DNA from 2 places in the Methyloceanibacter stevinii genome. Region 2 is predicted to be linked to the other one. Evidence: predicted binding sites of a transcription regulator. Region 2 holds the regulator's gene; the other holds the start of a gene.
What was found. Region 2 encodes PhoB, which activates phosphate uptake and scavenging genes when phosphate is short. Its sites were predicted from a motif close to TGTCATNNANCTGTCAT; they were not measured.

Region 1 (4,973 bases), on a different contig from region 2:
TCGGCTCCAGCGAGGGGCTCTATGCCATTCTCGGCATGGGGGCGGTGGCTGCGGCCGTGCTTGGCGCGCCGATTTCGACGACGGTGATGGTGTTCGAGCTGACCGGTGGTTTCGAATTGAGCCTCGCGCTGCTTCTCACGGTCGCTGTCGCCAATGGCATCAACCAGGCCATCCTCGGCCGCTCTCTGTTCCAGGCCCAGCTGGAATCACGCGGCATCGTCCTTCACGAGGGGCCCCATCGCACCATCATGCGGGATCTGCACGTGGCGGACATCATGCGCCCCTTGACCGAGGAGGAACCGACCGAGCTTCCCGAAGGCGATCGCGAGCACGCGATTCCGTCCAACGAGACGCTGGAGACGGCGTTGCGCGCCTTCGACACGCTGGGCGCCGAGACGTTGCCCGTCGTGGATCCGCACGATCGCAGCCGGATCGTCGGCAGGCTCTCCCAAGCGCACGCGCTACGGGCCTTCAACAAGGAACTCATCGCCACCAGCGTCGAGGAGCACCGCTAGGCGCCGGCGGCCCGCGTCTGCTGTAGCGCCGGCTCATCATTCTCGGGCCGATAGAACATCGCGAGCTGGAGGCTCGTGGCGATCCGGTTGGCTTTGTCCATGAAGGTTGCTGCTGTCTCGTCGCCGAACAACTCGCGGCAGGTTTCGCCGAACAGGGCGAGCCAGCGCTCGAAATGCGCCGGCTTGATGCCGTCGAGGCCCCGGTGGGCGGCGACGGGGTTGCCGTGATAGCGGCCCGAGGTGAGCATCACCGACGACCAGAAATCGCGCATCGTGGCGAGGTGCTGGGGCCACGCGTCGTCGGCGATGGCGCGGGTGAAGACCGGACCGAGCAAAGCGTCTTGACGCACCCTGACATAGAAGCGGTCGACCAGAAGCCGGATGCCGTCGTCGGTCAGCGGCGTTTCACTGGACTCTTGTGTGACACAATCCACGCCGGGGCAGTCCGTCATGTTCAACTCCATCGCAGGGCTAGAAAGATGTACCGTAGATGCGACTTTTATCGCGCGGCTTGATATAAAGCAATATTGAAAATATATGTTTTAGCCGAAAGGAGATCGCCATGCGCCTCACCGTCTATAGCGACTATGCGCTGCGGTTGCTGATGTACGTCGCGGTCAAGGATGGCGACCTGGCCACCATCGCCGAAGTCGCCGAGGCGTACGGGATCTCGAAGAACCATCTCACCAAGGTTGCGCATGAGCTCGGCGTTGCCGGCTATGTGGAGACCGTCCGGGGCAGGGGCGGGGGTCTGCGCCTTGCCCGCCGGCCAGAGCGCATCTCTTTGGGCGACGTGGTGCGCCATACGGAACCGGACATGGCGCTGGTGCCGTGCTTCCCGCCGCTGGACGAGGGCTGCGCCATCGAACGGTGCTGTGTGCTGCGCAAGGCCCTGCACCGAGCGGGCGAGGCTTTCCTAGACGTTCTGGACGGCTACACCTTGGCGGACCTTGCCCGGCCTCGTTCCGCCATCAAGTCGTTGCTCGCCATTCCGGCAGCCCCCTAGCGCCGTCGACGCGTGCGGGCCGGGCGCCAAAACGACTGTCACAAGAGTGCAATGTTTGGAGTCTCTCCTCACACGACGAGAGGAGAACATGTCGCAAACTCAGGCCGCTAAGCCCTCTGCCGTTTCAGTGCCGCCCACGGCTACGGAGCCGCCCTCGGACTGTTGCCCGGGACTGTCTGGGCGTTCCGCTTCAGCGCCGACGGGGCATCGCAGGAGCTTTCCGAGTGCATGTTGCCGCCCGGCGCGCTCGGCCACAGCGGCGACGATGGCTGGCTTTGGGTGCACGTCAACCTGGCCGACGCCCGCGTCGCGCCCTATCTGCGCGCCCATGTCCCCGACCTGCCCAAGGCAGCCCTAGATCTACTGTTGTCCGTCGGCGATCGCCAGCAGCTGCACGCGGACGATGCCTGTGTCTACGGGGTCTTCGCGGATTTGGTCTATCGGCTCGAGGGCCTTTCGGACGAACTCGGGCTCCTGCACTTCGTGGCCACGGAAAAACTTCTGATCACCGGGCGCCGGGACGGCCTGCATTCGATCGAAGCCGTGCGGAAGTCGCTTCGCTCCGGCCAAAACCCGAAGAACCATACGGCCTTGCTCGAGTCGATCTTCATGCAAGTTACGACAGGGGTCGAGGAGAAGTCGGAAGCCATCAGCGATGAGCTGGACTTCATCGAGGAACGGCTCATCGTGGATCTCGAGGACGATATCCCCAAACGGCTGGCCAAATGCCGGCGTCTCGCCGTGCGGCTGCACCGGCTGTTGTCGACGCAACGGTCCGTGATCGGACGGTTCGAGCAGAATGCCTGGCAAACCACGGGCAAAGCCCACGTGCTCAAAACGAGCCATATCGCGCAGCGGCTCGACTGGCTCGATCATGAGATGGTCGCCTTGCGGGACCGCGCGCACCTGCTGCAGGAAGAGGTTTCGCTGCGGATGACCGACCAGACCAACCGCAACCTTCAACTGCTGACAATCGTAACGACGGTGTTTTTGCCCGCCGGCGTGATCTCCTCGATCTTCGGCATGAATGTCGGAGGCTTGCCGTTGGAGCACGACCGCTCGGGCTTCATCGTGACCATGCTGCTGCTTATCGGCGCGTCAGGCCTCGTCTCTACATCTTGAAGCGGCTCGGCATGCTGCGGCGCTAGGCGCCGGCCTTCTTAGCCTTCTTGGCGGCGCGGCGGACCTGGCTGGCGACCGTTTTCGGAAACAGCGCGTTCATGACGAACAGCGCCCGGTAGATCGCCGGCTTCACGACAAACCGCTTCTTTTGCTCTGTGCCTTGGAACAAGGCCTCCGCCGCCTGTTCTGCCGTCAACACGGGCGCGAGCCGGGGACCGAGTTCCGGGATGTTTTCGCGGCTCCCGGGATTGTTCTCGAAATAGGGGGTTTCGACGGCCCCCAGCACGACGATGGTGACGAAAATTCCCGCCGGCTTCAGCTCGCTTTGCAGCGACTCGGCGAATCCGGCGATCGCCCGGCGTGCGGCGATATAGGCGCTCGCGTTGGGCCATGCGAGATAGGAGGCGGGTGAGGTCACGAAGGCGATGCCGCCCGAACCGCGCTCGATCATGGCAGGTGCGAAGGCGCGGGTCAGATTGAAGGCGGCAAGGTAGGGAACGCCGATCATGGCGGCGGCCTCGTCGGGGCCGGTTTCGACAAGGGGGCGCCAGCGGCCGACGCCCGCATTGTTGACGAGAAGGTCTGGCGTTCCGATGTCGCCCGAGATGCGCGCTGCCGCGCCCAGCGTTTCCGCTCTATTTTGCAGATCGACGGCGAGCGCCGTCGCCTTGCCGCCCGCATCGCGCACGTCGCGCGCAGTGCGCTCCAGCCGTTCGGCGTTGCGGGCCAGCAGCACCACATGCGCACCGGCCTGGCCGAAGCGCCGCGCCGTGGCCTCTCCGATGCCGCTGGAAGCGCCGGTCACAACAACGAGCTTGGAGGACATGTCGACCTACCTTCATATTCCTGCGCAGGACGTGCGCTGACGACCAATTCGCTTTAAAAATGGCCTTAGACTGTGGCAGATGGGTAACAGGAAGTGGAGAACCCATTTGCGGTGGGCGCAAGCGGCTGGAATCGGGTGATTGCGGCTCGTACAACTTTCCCATTCTACACGTCCTAAGGAGGCTTCGATGAGGTCGTATTGGCGCGCCGTTGCACTGGCATTCGTGGCGGCTGGGTTCTGCCTGTCTCTTGGCGCGACCGCGCAAGCAGGCTGCGTTGGGTTGTCCGGGACAGCCGATGGTGTCGACAAGAGGACGGCGGTCGCCCGGTCTCAGAACGCCCTCAGAGAAGCTATTGCGGAATTCAAGGCCTCGAAACGCCTTCGCAGCGTTTCCATCTCGCCCATGCGCGCAAAGCCGCAGCCTTACTGGCGCGATTCCGTGTCCCCGAGCCTTTATCAGAAGCCCGATGTGGTCACGTCGCAGGGGCACACCATCTGCTGGTCGGGCGTGGTCTCGCCGACGGTGTGCACGTCCGGCGCCAAGGTCTGCTGGTAGCGGTCAACGTATCCTAAGGAGGCTTCGATGGGGTCGTATCGGCGTGCCTTTGCACTGACAATCGCGGCGATTGGATTCGTCATGGCACAGAGTGGAGGCGCTCAGGCTCGGTGTGCGACCGTGTTTGCCACCGATGACGGACCGTTCAAGTCATTTGCGGTCCAAGCGTCTCTGACGGCTCTGAAAAACGAGATCGAGGCTGTGAAGGCGAAGTGGCGTGTGAGCCAGGTCACGCTCTCGCCGGCGCGGCCAAAGCCCAATCCGTATTGGCGCGGGGAAGTGACGCCGGACCTCTACCAAAAGCCCGATATCATCACATCGACCGCCCACACGACGTGCTGGAGAGGCGTCGTGTCGCCATCGGTCTGCACGTCGGGCGCGAAAGTCTGCTGGTAGCAGCAACCCGACTCTGACGGATCGATTAAGGCTGGGCGCCGCGCTTAGTGCGCGACCACCACGCCTGTCGTCTTCGGCCGGGACATGAAGAAGATCACCGGCACGATGGCTAACGTGCAGATCCCGATGAACCAGAAGATGTCGTCGAATGCGAGCATTTGCGCTTGCCGCGCGATCTCCTGCATCACGGCTGCGCCTGCCTGCGGATCCTGTGGCGTCAGTCCGCGCTCGGTGAGGTAGGGCAGGAGATCGCGGTTATAGGGCGTAATGTGAGCGGTGAGCTCGGCGAAGTGAATGTGCGCCTGGCGCACAAATAGCCAACTCACGATGGCGATGCCGGCCGACCCGCCGATTCCACGCATCAAGGCATAGATTCCCGCCGCCTCGTCGTACTTGGAATTCGGCACGTCCGCGAAGGCAACGGCCGTGAGCGGCACGAAGAAGAGGCCGGTCCCCGCGCCCGCAAGAAGAGTCGGCGCAATGATGGCCCAGGGATCCACCTGAAGGTTGAAAAAGGCCATTGGCAGCGTGCCGGCCGCCGTCAGGATCAGC
Region 2 (4,973 bases):
GTCGGCAAAAGTTGCATCGCAAAGCCGTTGGCCGAGCCTCTCCTGACCGGGAATGCCGTACAGGTTCGAGACATGCCAGACCTTCTGCGCCTGCTCGTTCAGCGCGGCCACCAGGTGCGGGTGCGCGTGCCCGAGCGCGGTCACCGCGATCCCGCTCGAGAAGTCGAGATAGCGCTCACCGCTCTCGTCAAAGAGAAAGGCACCTTCGCCCCGCGCGAAGATCAATCCGCTGCGGGCATAGGTCGGAAGGAGAGCCGACATGAAACTTCCGTGTTCTTGAAACAAAAGTGCCGCCAACGGGCGGCAGCAAGCTTTGTCAGAGTGTTAGGTCTGCACCACACTTGAGTCAATCTGTCCTTATGACCCGCTTATCCAACGGTTCTCCACGCTTCTATTCAGCCTCGGGTTTGTGCTCAGCGCGGAGTGATGGCAGAATCCAATGGTTCCGGTGGAAAACGAGGCACACAAGCGTGGCGGACGCTTGTCGGTTCCTACCGGCCTTAGTAGGGTAATAATCGTTCGGCTACCAGATGTCGTAGGCATGGTGGACTCCCGAGCGATCATTTCTCAGCAGTAAATCCGAGTATTGCGAAAAAAAATGCCGTCGCTAACGACGGGTGGAATCTGAGTCCAAACTGAGGAGGCCGAAATTATGGCTTGGACTGACGAAAGAGTTGAACTGCTGAAGAAGCTTTGGTCCGAAGGACTGAGCGCGAGCCAGATTGCGGGACGCTTAGGCGGAGTGACCCGTAACGCGGTTATCGGCAAGGTGCATCGGCTCGGACTGTCGGGACGCGCGACCAGTTCCCGGTCCAGCGTTCCCCGGCCGAGACGCACCCAGGCGCCACGGCAAAACAGAGCGCCGTCCATCACTTTCGGCACGCGCGGCAACGTCGCGCTGAAGCCGACCTATGAAGAAGAATACGAGGCGGCTCCGGCGCCGGCTCCCGTCGAGGAACTGGTGATCCCGCTGCATGAGCGCGCCACCATCCTCACGTTGAAGGAGTCGATGTGCAAATGGCCGATCGGCGACCCGACCGAAGAAGGGTTTCACTTTTGTGGACGCAAGAAGACCGGCACCTCGCCCTATTGCGAGCATCATGCCCGCATGGCGTTTCAGCCGGTTCAAGCGCGGCGGCGGGAGAAGCGCTCAGCCACTGGCTGAATCACTCTTCCGAGAGCAATCTCTGTCTGAGATACGATTGAAGGCGCCGGGGAACCGGCGCCTTTTTTCTTGGTTGGCTGACTTCCCGAGCGGACCTAGGCCGTCTCTTCCAGCTTGTCGGAAAACGCGTAGCCGGCGCCGCGCACGGTGCGAACCGGGTCGCGTTCGCTGCCGCGCATCATGGCCTTGCGCAAACGGCCGATATGCACATCCACCGTGCGTTCGTCGACATAGACGTTCCGCCCCCAGACCCCATCGAGGAGCTGTGCACGGCTGAAGACGCGGCCGGGGCTCTGCATCAGAAACTCCAAGAGCCGGAACTCCGTCGGCCCGAGGTGAACCTGGCGGCCGTTGCGCGTGACACGATGGGAGTCGCGATCGAGCTCGATATCTCCCACCGTCAGCACGGAGGCGATGCGCTCCGGGTTGGTGCGGCGGAGAATTGCCCGCACCCGTGCCATCAGCTCGGGCAGGGAGAAGGGCTTCACCACGTAGTCGTCCGCGCCCGTCGTCAAACCCCGAATGCGGTCGTTCTCTTCGCTCCGCGCCGTCAACAGGATGATCGGTATCGTCCGCGACTCCTTGCCCGTACGCAACCGCCGGCACAGCTCGAGCCCAGACAGGCCCGGCAGCATCCAATCGAGCACGATCAAGTCCGGCGAATTTTCCGCAATTGCGACTTCGGCCTCGTCGCCGCGATGCACCACATCGACGGCAAAGCCTTCGGCCTCCAGATTGTACCGAAGGAGAAGAGCCAGCGGCTCTTCATCCTCGACAACCAGTACCTTTGCTCCCGCGTTCATCACGGACATCCCCCAGTTAGAAGGACGAGCTTCTCAACGACGTATAGGCCGTCGAACTGGTCGTATCGCCTTTCGGACGCTGATCCGTGATCGGCCGGCCATGCACGAGATAGTATACCGTCTCGGCGATATTGGTCGCATGGTCGCCGACCCGTTCGATGTTCTTCGCACCGAAAAGCAGATGCGTGCATAGGCCGATATTCCGCGGATCTTCCATCATGTAGGTGAGGAGCTCGCGGAACAGCGAGTTGTACATCGAGTCGATCTCTTCGTCCTTGTACCAGACGTTCAGCGCCCGTTCGGCATCGCGCTCGATGAAAGCATCAAGCACGTCCTTGAGCTGGCTGAGCGACAGCTCGCCCATGTGCTTCAGGCCCAGCATCAACTGCTTCGGCTGCTGCTCCGTCACGACCGCGACGGCGCGCTTGGCGATGTTCTTGCCAAGGTCGCCAATCCGCTCGAGATCCGTTGAAATCCGCAAGGCTGCCATGATCTGGCGGAGATCGTAGGCCATCGGCTGCCGCCGGGCGATCATGATGACCGCCTGCTCTTCGATCTCGCGCTGAAGCTGATCGATCTCCTCGTCCTCGCCGATCGTGTTGGCGGCAAGGTCCGGATCGCGGCGATCCAGAGCCTCAAAGGATTGTCCGAGAACCTTCTCCGCAAGGCCGCCCATCTTGGCGATCTTGTTGTTGAGGAGCGATAGTTCCTCCTCGTAGGACCGGACTGTATGTTCGTTCTGTTGTTCCATGGGGGGCGGGACTCCTGAGCGCCGATATCAACCGAAGCGACCAGTGACGTAGTCTTGGGTACGCTGATCGGACGGGTTGGTGAAGATCGTCGACGTGTCATTCACCTCGACGAGCTTGCCGAGATGGAAGAACGCCGTACGCTGGGACACACGTGCGGCCTGCTGCATCGAGTGGGTCACGATCGCGATGCAGAGATTCTCTTTGAGCTCATCCATGAGTGTTTCGATGGTCGCCGTCGCAATGGGATCGAGCGCAGAGCAAGGCTCGTCCATCAAAAGGACTTCCGGGTTCACCGAGATGGCCCGGGCGATGCAGAGACGCTGCTGCTGACCGCCCGAAAGGCCGGTACCCGGCGCATCGAGCCGATCCTTCACTTCTTCCCAAAGGCCCGCCTTGATGAGGCTGGTCTCGACGACCTCATCCATTTGAGCCTTGGTGGCACAAAGGCCGTGCAAACGCGGCGCGTAGGCCACGTTCTCGTAGATGGACTTGGGGAACGGGTTCGGCTTCTGGAACACCATGCCGACGCGGGCGCGAAGCTGCACCGGATCGACCTCGGGGGCATAGATGTCTTCGCCGTCGAGGCGAATATCACCCTTTACCTTACAGATATCGATCACATCGTTCATGCGGTTGAGGCAGCGCAGGAACGTGGATTTGCCGCAACCGGAGGGACCGATCAGGGCCGTCACCGACTGACTGAAGATCTCGAGGTTGACGTCGAACAGCGCCTGCTTGTCGCCATACCACAGGTTGACGTCCGTCGCCTTCATCTTCAGCTCGCCAAGTGCGGAAGAAGCGGCGTCGCCCGTCTCCTTCGGCTCGGCGGGCTGCTCGACCGTCGTAGCAGGCCTGTCTTCCACCTTCGCCTCCATAGCTTCGGTCCCCTTTACCATTTGCGTTCGAACCTGTTGCGTAAATACACAGCCAAACTGTTCATCACGATCAGGAAGGCCAGCAATACCATGGTCGCACCGGCGGTGCGTTCCACGAAACCACGTTCCGCCGACGATGCCCACATATAGATCTGCACCGGCAGGCCTGTGGCGGGCTCGAGCGGAGTCGTCGGATATTCCACCACGAAGGCGACCATGCCGATCATCAGGAGCGGGGCGGTTTCACCCAGCGCTTGCACGAGACCGATAATTGTCCCGGTCAGAATGCCCGGCAAGGACAACGGCAGGACGTGGTGTCCGATCAACTGCATCTTGGACGCTCCGACGCCGAGAGCCGCCTCGCGGATCGACGGCGGCACCGCGCGGATGGCGGCTCGCGTCGTGATGATGATGGTCGGGAGCGTCATGAGTGTCAGCACGAGACCGCCGACGAGGGACGCCGACCGTGGCAGTCCGAAGAAGTTGATGAAGACCGCGAGGCCAAGGAGTCCGAACACGATGGACGGCACCGCCGCGAGGTTGTTGATGTTCACCTCGATCGTGTCCGGCGATCTTGCCTTGGGAGCATACTCCTCGAGATAGAGCGCCGCGCACACGCCCAAGGGTACGGCCAGCAAGACCACCGTAAGCATCATGAAGAAGGAGCCGATGAGCGCCACACCGAGACCGGCGGTCTCTGGGCTGCTCGAGGCGCCGTTTAGGAAGAGGCCCGTGTTGAAGCGCTTCTTCATATCGCCGTTGTCGACCAGCTGGTCGATCCAGGCGACCTGCTGATCGCTCACCGCACGGCGATCGCTCGGCGTCTCGCGGTCAATAGAGCCCTTCAGCAGAGCGTCGGCATTGTCGCTTGCAAGGAGCCAGACATCCTCGGTCTTGCCGACAATCGACGGATCGCGCAGGACCATGTCGCGGAGTTGGACGTCGACGCCGCGGGACAAGAGCTCATTGGCGGCGCGGCGCTCCTTGCGAACCTCGGGATCGACACCAAGCTCTTTATAGAGCGCCGTGCGCGCGAGCTTCACGTAGTTGGCGCGGAAGATTTCCTCTTCAGCATCGGGATTGCCAGAGGGATTGATCACGTCCTGGCTGAACTCGACCGGAAGCTTGATGGAGGTCTGCAGGAACGCGGACCAGCCTTGGCTGAAGATCGACGTAAACAGGAAGACGAGGAAGGCAAGCGCGAAAAGGATCGCGGCAACCCCGTACATCCGGAAGCGGCGCTCTGCCCGATGCCGCTTGCGCAGCTTCTTCCGAGCTTCGTCGCCCGTAAAGGACGCGAGGGAGGCGGTCTGGTCGGTCATTATTCGTACTGCTCCCGATATTTGCGCACGATGTAGAGGGCGTAGACGTTGAGCGC

Region 1: a site for PhoB is predicted at 1,558-1,574, ahead of AUC70_RS01420 (CorA family divalent cation transporter). Genes of this name have one in related genera too.

What each region holds. Positions count from the first base shown of each region.
Region 1 covers NZ_LPWE01000002.1:154,660-159,632, reverse strand. The annotation lists partial or broken gene AUC70_RS01435 (chloride channel protein) at 1-515, shown strand, start outside; gene AUC70_RS01430 (group III truncated hemoglobin) at 512-967, opposite strand; gene AUC70_RS01425 (RrF2 family transcriptional regulator) at 1,078-1,521, shown strand; gene AUC70_RS01420 (CorA family divalent cation transporter) at 1,750-2,643, shown strand; gene AUC70_RS01415 (SDR family NAD(P)-dependent oxidoreductase) at 2,666-3,469, opposite strand; gene AUC70_RS01410 (hypothetical protein) at 3,657-4,025, shown strand; gene AUC70_RS01405 (hypothetical protein) at 4,053-4,421, shown strand; gene AUC70_RS01400 (DHA2 family efflux MFS transporter permease subunit) at 4,466-4,973, opposite strand, start outside.
Region 2 covers NZ_LPWE01000001.1:93,848-98,820, forward strand. The annotation lists gene AUC70_RS00495 (aspartate aminotransferase family protein) at 1-261, opposite strand, end outside; gene AUC70_RS00500 (GcrA family cell cycle regulator) at 653-1,165, shown strand; gene phoB (phosphate regulon transcriptional regulator PhoB) at 1,261-1,968, opposite strand; gene phoU (phosphate signaling complex protein PhoU) at 1,985-2,719, opposite strand; gene pstB (phosphate ABC transporter ATP-binding protein PstB) at 2,747-3,493, opposite strand; gene pstA (phosphate ABC transporter permease PstA) at 3,610-4,917, opposite strand; gene pstC (phosphate ABC transporter permease subunit PstC) at 4,917-4,973, opposite strand, start outside.